2 linked regions of the Rubrivivax gelatinosus IL144 genome follow. The protein of the gene in region 1 binds, or shares a complex with, the protein of each later gene. Links are inferred from orthologs where the notes say so. Each region holds a gene or a part of one and is shown on either strand. Other genes may lie near its edges.

Region 1 (8,533 bases):
CTGCGCCGCCTGTCCAAGAACGGCGAGCAGATCTCGCTGACCACCGGCGAGTTCTCGATGCTCAAGGCGCTGGTGCGCCACCCGCGCCAGCCGCTGTCGCGCGACAAGCTGGCGCAGCTGGCACGCGGGCGCGAGTTCGAACCCTTCGACCGCAGCCTGGACGTGCAGATCTCGCGCCTGCGCAAGATGCTCGAGCCCGACCCGGCGCAGCCGCGCTACATCCAGACCGTCTGGGGCGTGGGCTACGTCTTCGTGCCGGACGGCGCGAGCTGATGCCCGCCGGCGCTGACGCGCCGATGCGACAACCCGATGCGCGCCGCCCCCGGCGCGCCCTCCGAGCCCGCCCCGGCCCGCGACGCCGACGGCATCATCGCGGCCGATGGCACGAAAGACGATCGCCCTGAGCCTCTTCTGGCGCACCTTCTGCCTGCTGGCCATCCTGCTGGCCGGCGGGGTTTTCGCCTGGGTGCAGACCTTGCGCGCGCTGGAGTTCGAGCCGCGCGCGGTCGAGTCCGCACAGCAGATCGCCGGCCTGGTGAACCTGTCGCGCGCCGCGCTGCAGCAGGCCGACGGCATCAACCGCATCGCGCTCGTCAAGTCGCTGGGCCAGCAGGCGGCGGTGCGCGTCATGCCGCGCGAGCCGGGCGACCGCTGGGAAGGCTTCGAGGTCGACCGCTTCACGCGCCGCGTCGCGCGCGAGCTGAGGGCCGCGCTCGGCGAGGACGCGGTCGTCGCGCGCAGCGTCAACACCAAGCCGGGCTTGTGGGTCGGTTTCTCGATCGACGGCGACGCCTACTGGCTGCAGGTCGACGACAGCCACACCAGCCCGCTGACCAGCAACACCTGGTTCGTCTGGATCGGCATCGCGCTGCTGGCGACCCTCGTCGGCTCGGTGGCGATCGCGCGGCTGATCAACCGGCCGCTCAAACAGCTGTCCTTCGCCGCCAGCCGCATCCGCGAGGGCGACCTCGATTCGCGCCTGGATGAGAACACGCTGACCAGCGAGATCCGCGAGGTCAACCGCGGCTTCAACCGCATGGCGCGCGAACTGGCGCGTGTCGAGGAGGACCGCGCGGTGATGCTGGCCGGCATCAGCCACGACCTGCGCACCCCGCTGGCGCGGCTGCGGCTGGAAACCGAGATGAGCGTCTCCGACGACGAGGCCAAGCGCAACATGGCGCTGGACATCGACCAGCTCGACGCGATCATCGACAAGTTCATGGACTACGCGCGCCCGGGCGAGACGCAGATGCGCCCGGTGCACGTCTCGCAGCTGATCGACCGCGAGGCCGCCGGTTTCCGCGACCCGACGCAGATCCGCATCCACTCACGCGTGGCCATCGACCTGAAGGTGCTGGCCGACGAGACCGAGCTCGGCCGCGTCTTCTCCAACCTGTTCGAGAACGCGCGCCGCTACGGCCGCAACACCGACACCGGCATCGCCGAGGTGACGATCTCCTATGCGCGCACCGGCCCCTGGGTCATCGTCAGCGTGCGCGACACCGGCCCCGGCGTGCCTCCGGAGAAGCTGTCGCAGCTGACGACGCCGTTCTTCCGCGGCGACGCGGCGCGCACCGCCGCCACCGGCGCCGGCCTGGGCCTGGCCATCGTCGACAAGGCGATGCAGCGCATGGGCGGCAGCCTGGAACTGGCGAACGCGCCAGACGGCGGCCTGATGGCGCACATGCGGCTGCGCCGCGCGCCCTGATCAGGCGCGCACCAGCAGACAGGCAGCGCGCGTCTCGATCGAGCGCCCTTCGCCGACCGGCCCCAGCTTCTCGGCCGTCTTGGCCTTGACGTTGACGCGGTCGACGCCGATCGCCAGCAGCTCGGCGATGCGCGTGCGCATCGCGGCTATGTGCGGCGCCATCTTCGGCGCCTGGGCGACGATGGTGGAGTCGACGTTGACGATCTCCCAGCCGGCGGCGCGCACGCGACGCGCGCATTCGGCCAGCAGCACGCCAGAGTCGGCGCCCTTGAACTCGGCCGCGGTGTCGGGGAAATGGCTGCCGATGTCGCCCAGGCCGGCGGCGCCGAAGAGCGCGTCGGTGATCGCGTGCAGCAGCGCGTCGGCATCGCTGTGGCCGAGCAGGCCGTGGCTGTGCGGGATGGTCACGCCGCCGAGGATCAGCGGACGGCCGGCCACGAGCTGGTGGGTGTCCCAGCCCTCGCCGATACGGAAGTTCATCGTGTCTCCAGCAGACGGGCGGCCAGCGCGAAGTCGGCCGGCCAGGTGACTTTCAGGTTCTCCAGGTCGCCGGGCACCAGCCGCGGCGCCAGCCCCAGCGCCTCGACGGCGCTGGACTCGTCGGTGACGTGTTCGCCGGCCTCCGCCAGCGCACGCGCCAGCAGGCCGATGCGGAACATCTGCGGCGTCTGCGCCGCCCACTTGCCGGCGCGTGGCACGGTGTCGGCGACACGGCCGGCTTCCTCGGCTTTCAGCGTGTCGGCCAGCGGCAGCGCCAGCAGCCCGCCGACCGGGTCGGCGAGGCAGGCATCGATCAGGCGCTCGACCCACTCGGGGCGCAGCAGGCAGCGTGCGGCGTCGTGCACCAGCACCCAGTCCTCGTCGTGGGCGCCGAGTTCGCGCAGCACCGGCAGGCCGTTGGCGACACTCTCGGCCCGCGTGGCGCCACCGCAGCGGGAGAGCCAGCCGGCCCAGCCGGGCACCGCGGTCTCGAACTGCGTGTCCTCGGGCGACAGCACGACCAGCGTGCCCGCCAGCCGCGGCACCGCGGCCAGCGCCGCCAGCGTGTGCGCGACGACCGCCCGGCCGGCCAGCGGCGCGTATTGTTTGGGGCCACCGGCACCGGCCCTCAGGCCGACACCGGCGCACGGAACCAGGGCAAAACAGCGGGTCGGCGGCACAGTCATGCAGCGATTCTAGAATCGCGCCTCCCATGCAGATTCCGACCATTGCCCCGGGCAAGCGCTTCACGCTGCCGCGCCCGGTGGGTTCGGCCGACGCCCTGCTGCTGGCCCGCCTGGCCGCAGCGCGCAAGGCCGAGCAGCGCCTGCTGGCCGTCGTCACGGCCGATCCCGCCGACACCACCCGCCTCGCCGAAGAGCTGCCGTTCTTCGACCCCGGCCTGCGCGTGGCCGTCTTCCCCGACTGGGAGACGCTGCCCTACGACACCTTCAGCCCGCACCAGGACCTGATCTCCGAGCGCCTGGCGACGCTGTGGCGCGTGCAGCAAGGCGAGGTCGACGTCGTGCTGATGCCGGCCACGACCGCGCTGGTGCGGCTGGCGCCGCCCTCGTTCATGGCGGGCTACACCTTCCACTTCAAGCAGAAGGCGCGGCTGGACGAAGCGAAGCTGAAGTCGCAGCTGACGCTGGCCGGCTACCAACACGTGAGCCAGGTCGTGTCGCCGGGTGAATACGCGGTGCGCGGCGGGCTGATCGACCTGTACCCGATGGGCTCGCTCGTGCCCTACCGCGTCGACCTGTTCGGCGACGAGGTCGACTCGATCCGCACCTTCGACCCCGACAGCCAGAGAAGCCTCTACCCGGTGCCCGAGGTGCGGCTGCTGCCCGGGCGCGAGTTCCCGATGGACGAGGCGGCGCGCACCGCCTTCCGCGCGCGCTGGCGCGAGAAGCTCGACGGCGACCCGACGCGCTCGCGCATCTACAAGGACATCGCGCAAGGCATCGCAACCGGCGGCATCGAGTACTACCTGCCGCTGTTCTTCGACGAGATCGCCAGCGTCTTCGACTACCTGGGCGAGACCGCCGCAGTCGCGCTGCACGGCGAGGTCGACCAGGCGCTGGAGCGTTTCTGGACCGACACACGCGAGCGCCACCGCTTCCTGCAGCACGACCCGGAACGCCCGCTGCTGCCGCCCGAGGCGATCTTCCTGCGCCCGGACGAGTTCTTCGGCCGCACCCAGCCGCATGCGACGCTGGCCTTGCGCGGCAACGAGCCGGTGGACTGGGCGCGGCCGCTGCCCGACATCGCCGTCGACCGCGGCGCGCCCGAGCCGCTGGCCGGGCTCGAACGCCATCTGAAGGCGACGCCGCACCGCGTGCTGCTGGCAGCAGAGAGCGAAGGCCGGCGCGAAAGCCTGCTGGAGCTGCTGCGCGACCACCGCATCGACCTGCCGACGGTCGCCAACCTGGCCGAGTTCCTGTCCGGCGACGAACGTTTCGCCATCGTCGCCGCGCCGCTGGCCCAGGGCTTCCACTGGCACGAGCCGGCCGCCGGCGTGTCGCTGCAGTTACTGACCGAGACCGAGCTCTTCGCCACCGCGCCGCAGGCCCGCCGGCGGCGCAAGCAGGAGCAGACCAGCAACGTCGACGCGCTGATCAAGGACCTGTCGGAGCTGAAGATCGGCGACCCCGTGGTGCACATGAACCACGGCATCGGCCGCTACCGCGGCCTGGTCGAGATCGACGCCGGCGAAGGCCCGAGCGAGTTCCTGCACCTGGAGTACGCCGACAAGGCGACGCTGTACGTGCCGGTGGCGCAGCTGCACCTGATCAGCCGCTACACCGGCGTCAGCGCCGAAGAAGCGCCGCTGCACAAGCTGGGCTCGGGCCAGTGGGACAAGGCGCGGCGCAAGGCCGCCGAGCAGGTGCGCGACACCGCCGCCGAGCTGCTGAACCTGTACGCCCGGCGTGCCGCGCGCGAAGGCTTCGCGCACCGCTTCAGCCCGCACGACTACGAGGCCTTCGCCGCCAGCTTCGGCTTCGAGGAGACGCCCGACCAGCGCGCCGCGATCCACGCCGTCATCCAGGACATGATCAGCCCGCGGCCGATGGACCGGCTGGTCTGCGGCGACGTCGGCTTCGGCAAGACCGAGGTCGCGCTGCGTGCCGCCTTCGTCGCGGTGCACGCCGGCAAGCAGGTGGCGCTGCTGGCGCCGACCACGCTGCTGGCCGAGCAGCACTACCAGACGCTGGTCGACCGCTTCGGCAAGTGGCCGGTGAAGATCGCCGAGCTGTCGCGCTTCCGCTCGGCCAAGGAAGTGAAGGCGGCGCTCGAAGGCATCGCCGACGGCACGGTGGACATCGTCGTCGGCACGCACAAGCTGCTCAGCTCCGACTGCAAGTTCGCGCGCCTGGGCCTGTTGATCATCGACGAGGAGCACCGCTTCGGCGTGCGCCACAAGGAGGCGATGAAGGCGCTGCGCGCCGAGGTCGACGTGCTGACGCTGACGGCCACGCCGATCCCGCGCACGCTGGGCATGGCGCTCGAAGGCCTGCGCGACCTGTCGGTCATCGCCACCGCGCCGCAACGGCGGCTGGCGATCAAGACCTTCGTTCGCAGCGAGAACAACTCGACGATCCGCGAAGCCGTGCTGCGCGAGTTGAAGCGCGGCGGCCAGGTCTACTTCCTGCACAACGACGTCGAGTCGATCCAGGCGCGGCGCCAGAAGCTGGAGGAGCTGCTGCCCGAGGCTCGCATCGGCGTCGCCCACGGCCAGATGCCCGAGCGCGAGCTGGAACACGTGATGCGCGACTTCGTCGCCCAGCGCCACAACGTGCTGCTGTGCTCGACGATCATCGAGACCGGCATCGACGTGCCGACGGCCAACACCATCGTCATCAGCCGCGCCGACAAGTTCGGCCTGGCGCAGCTGCACCAGCTGCGTGGGCGTGTCGGCCGCAGCCACCACCAGGCCTACGCCTACCTGCTGGTGCCCGACGTCGAGGCGCTGACCAAGCAGGCGGCGCAGCGGCTGGAGGCGATCCAGCAGATGGAGGAACTGGGCAGCGGCTTCTACCTCGCGATGCACGACCTGGAGATCCGCGGCGCCGGCGAGGTGCTGGGCGAGAACCAGAGCGGCAACATGATGGAAGTCGGCTTCCAGCTCTACAACGACATGCTGTCGGAAGCCGTGCGCTCGCTGAAGGCGGGCAAGGAGCCCGACCTGCTGTCGCCGCTGGCCGCGACCACCGAGATCAATTTGCACGCCCCGGCGCTGCTGCCCGACGCCTATTGCGGCGACGTGCAGACCCGGCTGAACCTCTACAAGCGCCTGGCCACCGCCGAGAAGGGCGAGCAGATCGACGCGCTGCTGGAGGAGATCACCGACCGCTTCGGCAAGCTGCCGGCGCAGGGCCAGGCGCTGTTCGACACCCACCGCCTGCGCGTGCTGGCGCGGCCCTACGGCGTGCAGAAGATCGACGCCGGGCCCAAGGTGATGAACATCGTCTTCCGCCCCAACCCGCCAATCGAGCCGCTGCGCATCATCGAGCTGGTGCAGAAGAACCGCGCGATCAAGCTCGCCGGCAACGACAAGCTGCGCATCGACCGCGAGATCGCCGACGCGAAGGATCGTGCGCAGTACGTGCGCGACGTGCTGCGTGCGCTGGGCCAGCCGCGCCCCGCCTGAGGACCCCATGGACGCCATCGAACACGCCCCCGGCCTGCACATCCGCGGCTTCCAACCGCCGCTGCGGCTCTCCGACTTCCGGCTGGTGGCGTTCGACATGGACTCGACGCTGATCAACATCGAGTGTGTCGACGAGATCGCACGCGCCGCCGGCCGCTACGACGAGGTCGCGGCGATCACCGAGGCGGCGATGCGCGGCGAGATCAGCGACTACAAGGAGAGCCTGCGCCGGCGCATGGCGCTGCTGGCCGGCGTGCCCGAGGCGGCGCTGCACCAGGTCGCCGAGCAGCGGCTGCAGCTGAATCCCGGCGTCGAAGCCTTCGTCGCCGCCTGCCAGGCCGCCGGGCTGAAGACGATGCTCGTCTCCGGCGGCTTCAGCTTCTTCAGCGAACGCGTGCGCCAGCGCCTGAAGCTGGACTTCGCGCGCGCCAACACGCTGGGCATCGCCCACGGCAAGCTCACCGGCACGCTGCTGCAGCGGCCCTGGGGCGACATCGTCGACGGCGCCGAGAAGCGCCGCGTGCTACTCGAGGTGGCCGAGCTGATGGGCATCGAACCCTCGCAGGCCATCGCCGTCGGCGACGGTGCCAACGACCTGCCGATGATGGGCGCCGCCGGCCTGTCGATCGCCTACCACCCGAAACCCGCCGTCGCCGCCGAGGCGATGATCGCGATCACCTCCGGCGGCCTCGACCGCGCGCTCGAGGTGCTGCGGGCCTGATCCCGCGAGGCGACTGACCGACATCAAGACTCGGCCGGCCGGTCGCGGCGGACCGCCGCCCCGATGACAGAATTCCGCGTCCCCCAGGAGATGCGATGACGACGAAGTTCCTGCTCGAAGAAAGCCGCATGCCGCGGCACTGGTACAACATCGTGGCCGACCTGCCGGTGCCACCGGCGCCGCCGCTGCACCCGGCCACCAAGCAGCCCGTCGCGCCGGCCGACCTGGAGCCGCTGTTCACGCGCTCGCTGATCGAGCAGGAGATGGCGACCGAGCGCGAGATCGAGATCCCCGAGCCGATCCGCGAAGTCTTCCGCCTCTGGCGCCCGGCGCCGCTGATCCGCGCCCGCCGCCTCGAGCAGGCGCTGCAGACGCCGGCCAAGATCTTCTTCAAGTACGAAGGCGTGTCGCCGGCGGGCAGCCACAAGCCCAACAGCGCCGTGCCGCAGGCCTGGTACAACGCCCAGGCCGGCATCCGCAAGCTGAGCACCGAGACCGGCGCCGGCCAGTGGGGCTCGTCGCTGGCCTTCGCCGGCGCGCTGTTCGGGCTGGAGGTCAAGGTCTTCCAGGTGCGCGTGTCCTACGACCAGAAACCGTACCGCCGCGCGCTGATGGAGACCTACGGCGCCACCTGCATCCCCTCGCCTTCGCCCGAGACCGCCGCCGGCCGTGCCGCGCTGGCCGAGCGCCCGGACCACCCCGGCTCGCTGGGCCTGGCGATCAGCGAGGCCGTCGAGGTCGCGGCGACGAACGACGACACCAAGTACGCGCTGGGCTCGGTGCTCAACCACGTGCTGCTGCACCAGACCATCATCGGCCAGGAAGCGATGCTGCAGATGGAGATGGCCGACGCCGACCCGGACGTGGTCATCGCCTGCACCGGCGGCGGCAGCAACTTCGCCGGGCTGGCCTTCCCCTACGTCGGCCAGACGCTGCGCGGCGGCCGCCGGCGCCGCATCGTCGCCGTCGAGCCGGCCGCCTGCCCGAGCCTGACTCGCGGCAAGTTCGCCTACGACTTCGGCGACACCGCGCACCTGACGCCGCTGACCAAGATGCACACGCTGGGCAGCACCTTCACGCCGCCGGGCTTCCACGCCGGCGGCCTGCGCTACCACGGCATGGCGCCGCTGGTCAGCCACCTGAAGGAGCTCGGCCTGATCGAGGCCCAGGCGCACACCCAGAACGACTGCTTCGCCGCGGCGGTGCTGTTCGCGCGCTGCGAAGGCATCGTGCCGGCCCCCGAGGCCAGCCACGCGATCCAGGGCGCGGTGGCCGAGGCGCTGCGCTGCAAGGCCGAAGGCAAGGCCGAGACCATCCTCTTCGGCCTGAGCGGCCACGGCCACTTCGACATGGCCGCCTACACCAACTACCTCGGCGGCAAGCTGGTCGACGCCAGCTACGACGAGGCCGAGCTGGCGATGGCGCTGTCGGGGCTGCCGTCGATCCCGGCCTGAGACGCCGGCGCGCAGGCCCG
Region 2 (6,854 bases), 2.1 Mb from region 1 along the record:
CGGCGGAGCGCCGCACCGGGCCGGGCAGCAACTACCTGCGGGTCTGCGCCGAGGCGGCGCTGTCGGATGCCGACGCCCGCCGTGCCCACGAGGGCCTGACCGCGGTCCTCGAAGGCCGCATCCCGATGTTCCAGATGCACTATCCCTGTCACGCACCGGACCAGAAGCGCTGGTTCCTGATGTACGCGGCCCCGATCCGCCATTCGGCGGGCGGCGCCGTCGTCAGCCACGTCGACATCAGCGAGTGGGTCCGCTTGAGCGGGGGTTCGCTGCCCGACGGCAGCAAGGCGAACGCATGAGCGAGATGCAACTGAGGCAACGGGTGCGCCAGCGCGACCGGCTGGTCGCGCAGGTGGCGAACAACGGCGCGGACCTGCGCAGCGAGCTGCTCGACGCCGTGCAGCGCGGCGATCTCGGCGCCGCCGAGGCGGCGCTGCAACGCAACGACACCAAGGTGCGCACGCTGGCCGAGGAGCTGCGCATCTACCAGGCCGAGCTGCACGCCCAGGCCGACGAGCTGCAGCAAAGCCGCGAGCGCACCGAGCAGGCGCTGTCGCGCTTCACGACGCTGTTCCTGGGCATGCCGGTGGCGTCGATGCTGGTCAGCTTCAACGGCGAGGTGCTCGAGCAGAACGGCCAGGCCGAGCGCCTGTTCTCGATGCAGCGCCAGACGATGAGCGCGCGGCTGCTGTTCCGCATGGTCGACTCGCAGCAGTACCAGCAGCGCGTGCGGCCGGCCTTCCACCAGGCGCGTGCGCTGGGCTCGATCACGCTCGACGAGGTCGGCTTCGTCGCCGAGGACGGACGCCGCTTCATCGGCGAGATGCACCTGTCGACGCTGCCCGGCGACGACGACGACAAGCCGCAGTTCGCGATGGCCGTCATCGACCGCACCGAGCACATCGAGGACGTGCGCGCGCTGCGCGAGACCACCGAGGCGCTGCGCGTGCGCGAGGCCTTCCTCGCCGACTCGGCGCGCCTGGCGCGCATCGGCGGCTGGGAGTACGACATCGAGTGCGGCACGATGCGCTGGTCCTCGCACCTGCGCCGCGTCTTCGAGATCGCCGCCGACGAACCGGCGACGCTGGAGCGCACGCTGCAGCTGTGCACGCCCGACGGCCACGCCGCGCTGTCGGGGGCGCTGCACGCGGCCAAGCCGGGGCAGGCGCCGTTCGACTTCGAGCTCGACATGCACGACGCCCACGGCCGCGCGATGCGCGTGCGCGTCGTCGGCCGCGCCGAGCTCGGCGACGACGGCCCGCTGGTCATCGGCATGTTCCAGGACGTCACCGCCCAGGCCCAGGCCCGGCGCCAGATCGGCGAGCTGACCGAGCGCCTGAGCGTGGCCAACGATGCCGGCGGCATCGGCGTCTGGGACTGGGACCTGCAGCACGGCGAGCTCTACCTCGACGGCCGCATGCGCGAGCTGGCCGCCTACGGCGACGGCACGCCGCCGTCGGACCTGTGCGCCGCGCTCTCGCCCTATCTGCACCCGGAAGACGCGCCGAGCTTCGTCGACGCCGTGCACCAGGCCGTCGAGGCCTGCACCGCCTTCGGCATCGAGCTGCGCCTGGCGCCGGGGCCGGTTGGCGAGCGCTGGCTGCACCTGGCCGGGCGCGCCCACGTCGAAGGCGGCATGGCGCCGCGTACCGTGCGCCTGGTCGGCTGCGCCTGGGACACGACCGGCGAGCACGAGCAGGCCCGGCTGCTGGCCGCCAAGCAGGCCGCCGAATCGGCCAACCGCGCCAAGACGGTGTTCCTGTCGCGCGTCAGCCACGAGCTGCGCACGCCGCTGAACGCGATCCTCGGCTTCTCGCAGCTGATGCGGCTGGAGGCCGAAGCCGGCGACCTGGTGGTCAAGCCCTACCGCGTCGCGATGGTCGAGGACGCCGCGCGCCACCTGCTGGAGCTGGTCAACGAGCTGCTCAACGTCTCGGGCATCGAGAGCGGCCAGCTGGCGATGAAGCGCGTCGCGCTGGACCTGCGCCCGCTGGTGCGCGACTGCCTGCAGATGATCGCCGCCCAGGCCGCGGCGATGCAGCTGACGATGGACGACCGCTGCAGCGACGGCCCGCCGCTGCTGGTGCTGGCCGACCCGCTGCGCACCAAGGAAGTGCTGCTGAACCTGCTGTCCAACGCCGCCAAGTACAACCGCACCGGCGGCCGCATCATGGTCTCGGCGCGGCACTTCGCCGGTTATGTCGAACTGACCGTCGCCGACACCGGCCGCGGCCTGTCGGAGCAGCAGCTGGCCGAGCTGTTCCAGCCCTTCAGCCGCGCCGGGGCCGAGTGCTCGGGCATCCCGGGCTCGGGCATGGGACTGTACTTCAGCAAGCGCGTCGTCGAGGCGATGGGCGGGCGCATCGAAGTCGAGAGCGTCGCCGGCGAGCGCACCGCGTTCACCGTCGCACTCGACGAGGTGCCGCTGCACGGCGAGCCGGGCCTTCGCATCTGACGCGCGGCGCAGGAGCGCTGGCGCCTCGGCGCCGGCGCTCGCTATGATGGCCGGTTGCCCGCCGCTCGCCCGCCGATGCCCGAACACCGTCCACGCCCCGCCCACGCCGCCGAAACCACGGCGCTGCGCGTGCGCGGCGCCCGCACGCACAACCTGAAGAACGTCGACCTCGACATCCCGAAACACGCGCTGGTCGTGATCACGGGGCTGTCGGGTTCGGGCAAGTCCAGCCTGGCCTTCGACACGCTGTACGCCGAAGGCCAGCGGCGCTACGTCGAGAGCCTGTCGGCCTACGCGCGCCAGTTCCTGCAGCTGATGGACAAGCCCGACGTCGACGTCATCGAAGGGCTGTCGCCGGCGATCTCGATCGAGCAGAAGGCCACCAGCCACAACCCGCGTTCGACGGTCGGCACGATCACCGAGATCCACGACTACCTGCGCCTGCTGTACGCGCGCGCCGGCACGCCCTACTGCCCCGAGCACGGCCTGCCGCTGCAGGCGCAGAGCGTCAGCCAGATGGTCGACGCCGCGCTCGCGCTGCCGCCCGAGACCAAGCTGATGGTGCTGGCCCCGGTGGTGCGTGACCGCAAGGGCGAGTTCGTCGAGCTCTTCGCCGACATGCAGGCGCGCGGCTACGTGCGCTTTCGCGTCGGCAACGACGGCCAGCCGGGCGCGGTCGTCGAAGCCGACGCGCTGCCGGCGCTGAAGAAGACCGAGAAGCACGACATCGACGTCGTCGTCGACCGGCTGAAGACGCGGCCCGACATGAAGCAGCGCCTGGCCGAGAGCTTCGAGGCCGCGCTGCGCATCGCCGACGGGCGCGCCATCGCGCTGGAGATGGACACGGGCCGCGAGCACCTGTTCAGCAGCAAGTTCGGCTGTCCGGTGTGCAGCTACTCGCTGCCCGAGCTGGAGCCGCGGCTGTTCTCGTTCAACTCGCCGGTCGGTGCCTGCCCGGCCTGCGACGGCCTGGGCCAGGTGACGGTGTTCGACCCCGAGCGCGTCGTCGCCTTCCCGTCGCTGAGCCTGGCCGCCGGCGCGGTCAAGGGCTGGGACCGGCGCAACGCCTACACCTTCTCGCTGCTGGAGAGCGTGGCCGCGCACTACGGCTTCGACATCGACACCGCGTTCGAGGACCTGGACGCGAAGGCGCGCCAGGTCCTGCTCTACGGCTCGGGCGACGAGGAGATCGAGTTCTCGTACACCGCCGAAGGCACCAAGGGCCGCCAGCGCAGCGTCAAGCGCCGCCATCCCTTCGAAGGGATCATCCCGAACTTCGAGCGCCGTTTCCGCGAGACCGACTCGGCCGCGGTGCGCGAGGACCTGGTGCGCTACCAGGCCGCCAAGCCCTGCCCGCAGTGCGAAGGCACGCGGCTGCGGCGCGAGGCGCGCCACGTCTTCCTGCGCCATGCCGGCGAAGGCGACGAGGCGGCGCGCCGAGGCCTGCCGATCTACGCCGTCGAACACGCGACGCTGGCCGAGTGCCTGGCCTACTTCGAGGGCCTGAGGCTCGAAGGCGCCAAGGCCGAGATCGCCGACAAGATCGTGCGCGAGATCCGCTCGCGGCTGCGCTTCCTGAACGACGTCGGCCTGACCTACCTGAGCCTGGACCGCGGCGCCGACACGCTGTCGGGCGGCGAGGCCCAGCGCATCCGGCTGGCGAGCCAGATCGGCAGCGGGCTGTCGGGCGTGATGTACGTGCTCGACGAGCCCAGCATCGGCCTGCACCAGCGCGACAACGAGCGCCTGATCGGCACGCTGCAGCACCTGCGCGACCTGGGCAACTCGGTGCTCGTCGTCGAGCACGACGAGGACATGATCCGCGCCGCCGACCACGTCGTCGACATGGGCCCGGGCGCCGGCGTGCACGGCGGGCGCGTCATCGCCCAGGGCACGCCCGAGGAGGTGGCGGCCGACCCCGAGTCGCTGACCGGGCGCTACCTGGCGCACACGCTGCGCATCGAGGTGCCCCAGCGGCGTGTCGCCGCCGACGCCGAACGCGGCGTGCTGCGCATCGTCGGCGCGCGCGGCCACAACCTGAAGGGCGTCGACGTCGAGATCCCGGTCGGGCTGCTGACCTGCGTCACCGGCGTCAGCGGCTCGGGCAAGAGCACGCTGGTCAACGACACGCTCTACACCGCGGTCGCCAAGAAGCTCTACCAGAGCCACGCCGAGCCGGCCGAGCACGAGCGCATCGACGGCCTGGAGGCCTTCGACAAGGTCATCAACGTCGACCAGAGCCCGATCGGGCGCACGCCGCGCTCCAACCCGGCGACCTACACGGGGCTGTTCACGCCGATCCGCGAGCTCTTCGCCGAGGTGCCGATGGCGCGCGAGCGCGGCTACGGCGCCGGGCGCTTCAGCTTCAACGTCGCCGGCGGGCGCTGCGAGGCCTGCGAGGGCGACGGCGTCATCAAGGTCGAGATGCACTTCCTGCCCGACGTCTACGTGCCCTGCGACGTCTGCCACGGCGCGCGCTACAACCGCGAGACGCTGGAGGTGCTCTACAAGGGCCGCAGCATCACCCAGGTGCTGGAGATGACGGTCGAGGAAGCCAACGGTTTCTTCTCGGCGGTGCCGGCGATCGCGCGCAAGCTGCAGACGCTGCTCGACGTCGGCCTGGGCTACATCCGCCTGGGCCAGGCGGCGACGACGCTGTCCGGCGGCGAGGCCCAGCGTGTCAAGCTGGCGCTGGAGCTGTCCAAGCGCGACACCGGGCGCACGCTGTACATCCTCGACGAGCCGACCACCGGCCTGCACTTCCACGACATCGGCCTGCTGCTCAAGGTGCTGCACCAGCTGCGCGACGCCGGCAACACCATCGTCGTCATCGAGCACAACCTGGACGTCATCAAGACCGCCGACTGGCTGATCGACATGGGCCCGGAAGGCGGCTCGGGCGGCGGCCGCGTGCTGGTGGCCGGCACGCCCGAGGACATCGCCGCGCATGCCGGCAGCCACACCGGGCGTTTCCTGGCGCCGCTGCTGGAGACGGCGCGCCGCTGGCACACCCCCGACTGAATGCCGCGGCCGTTTGCGCCTCGGGATGGCGCCGCGGCCGCGCCGGGGCCAGCATCAGGGTTCGGACGAGGCTGGGAGGCCCGGGGAACCCGATGGACACGACACAAGCGCTGCGCGACTGGCTGGAAGTCGCCTGGAACCGCCACGACACGGCCCCGTACGAGCTGACGCTGGAACTCGTCGCGCGCGCTTCGACGCTGCCCGACGACGACGACGGCGCCGACGCCGTGCGGCTGGCGCGTCACACCGCGCTGGGCCACCTCGGGCGGACCGACCTGCTGCACACCTTCGTCGCCGCGCTGCCGGCCGGCGCCAAGCTCGACGCGGCGCGCTCGCGCGCCCAGTGGGCGCTGGCGCAGGTCGAGGGCCGACAGGCCGAACCGCTGCCCGAGGTCGCCGCCTGGGCCCTGCTCGGCGACGTCGTGCAGGCCGAGCTGCGCCGCGGGCGCCACGACGCGCCGCGCGTGCGCCTGCTGCCGCTGGAGACGCGCGCCGCGAACCACCCCGACCCGGCCGCGCGCCAGGCCTACGCCGCGACGGCGCACAACGTGGCCCAGGCGCTGCGCCTGGGCCCGCGCGAGCCGGCGCTGGACGCGCTGATGATCGAGATGGCCGAACTCGAACGCCGCGCCTGGGAGCGTGCCGGCACCTGGATGCACGTCGAGCGCGCCGACTACCACCTGGCGCTGTGCCATGCCGCGCTCGGCCACGGCGCGCAGGCGCAGGCGCACGCGGCGGCCTGCATCGCGGCCTGCGAGGCGCATGGCGCCGAGGCCTCGGAACGTTTCTTCGCCCATGAATGCGCCGTGCATGCGGCGCATGCGGCCGGCGACCGCGAGGAGCTGGCCCGCCACCGCGAGGCGATGCTCGCGCTGCTGGCCGAGGTGCAGGACGCCGAGATGCGCGCCTTCTGCGAGAAGACGCTGGCGGCGGCGCCGCAATGAAAAAGGCCGGCTGACGCCGGCCTTCGTGGTGGACAACGGGCGCCAGGCGCCCGCGTGCCTCACTTGAGGTGGCTGCTGATCAGCTTGGTCATCTCGAACATCGAGACCTGCGCCTTGTCGAAGATCGCCTTCAGCTTGGCGTCGGCGTTGATCATCGTCTTCTTGGCCTTGTCTTGCAGGCCGTTCTTCTTGATGTACTCCCAGACCTTCTTCGTGATCTCGGTGCGCGGCAGCGGCTTGTCGCCGATGACGGCGGCCAGAGCGGCGCTCGGGGTCAGGGGCTTCATGAAGGCGGCGCTGGGGGTGCGCTTCTTCGCGGCGGCCTTCTTGGCGGGCGCCTTCTTGACCGCCGGGGCGGCCTTCTTCGGGGCGGCAGCCTTCTTCGCCGGAGCGGCGACGGCCTTCTTCGCGGGAGCGGCGGCCTTCGTGGCCGG

The links.
Region 2: the proteins of mfd (region 1) and uvrA are in contact, whole or in part, in a crystal structure (PDB 4DFC), measured with the Escherichia coli proteins. The link is inferred for Rubrivivax gelatinosus IL144 from one-to-one orthologs.

Annotation. Positions count from the first base shown.
Region 1 is NC_017075.1:2,842,350-2,850,882, forward strand. The notes cover bases 2,510-6,538. They hold mfd (transcription-repair coupling factor), read left to right. Parts: upstream 2,510-2,900; coding sequence 2,901-6,338; downstream 6,339-6,538. Other genes in these bases: ispD (2-C-methyl-D-erythritol 4-phosphate cytidylyltransferase), read right to left, coding at 2,510-2,874; serB (phosphoserine phosphatase SerB), read left to right, coding at 6,346-6,538. Also shown: osmolarity response regulator transcription factor OmpR, read left to right, coding at 1-273; RGE_RS13075 (sensor histidine kinase), read left to right, coding at 380-1,708; ispF (2-C-methyl-D-erythritol 2,4-cyclodiphosphate synthase), read right to left, coding at 1,709-2,188; more of ispD, read right to left, coding at 2,185-2,509; more of serB, read left to right, coding at 6,539-7,059; RGE_RS13100 (TrpB-like pyridoxal phosphate-dependent enzyme), read left to right, coding at 7,155-8,513. UniProt on the Escherichia coli protein: Couples transcription and DNA repair by recognizing RNA polymerase (RNAP) stalled at DNA lesions. Mediates ATP-dependent release of RNAP and its truncated transcript from the DNA, and recruitment of nucleotide excision repair machinery to the damaged site.
Region 2 is NC_017075.1:4,967,079-4,973,932, forward strand. The notes cover bases 2,166-5,676. They hold uvrA (excinuclease ABC subunit UvrA), read left to right. Parts: upstream 2,166-2,530; coding sequence 2,531-5,476; downstream 5,477-5,676. Other genes in these bases: RGE_RS22625 (sensor histidine kinase), read left to right, coding at 2,166-2,455; RGE_RS22635 (hypothetical protein), read left to right, coding at 5,569-5,676. In the rest of the region: RGE_RS22620 (chemotaxis protein CheB), read left to right, coding at 1-299; more of RGE_RS22625, read left to right, coding at 296-2,165; more of RGE_RS22635, read left to right, coding at 5,677-6,420; RGE_RS22640 (SWIB/MDM2 domain-containing protein), read right to left, coding at 6,480-6,854. UniProt on the Escherichia coli protein: The UvrABC repair system catalyzes the recognition and processing of DNA lesions. UvrA is an ATPase and a DNA-binding protein. A damage recognition complex composed of 2 UvrA and 2 UvrB subunits scans DNA for abnormalities.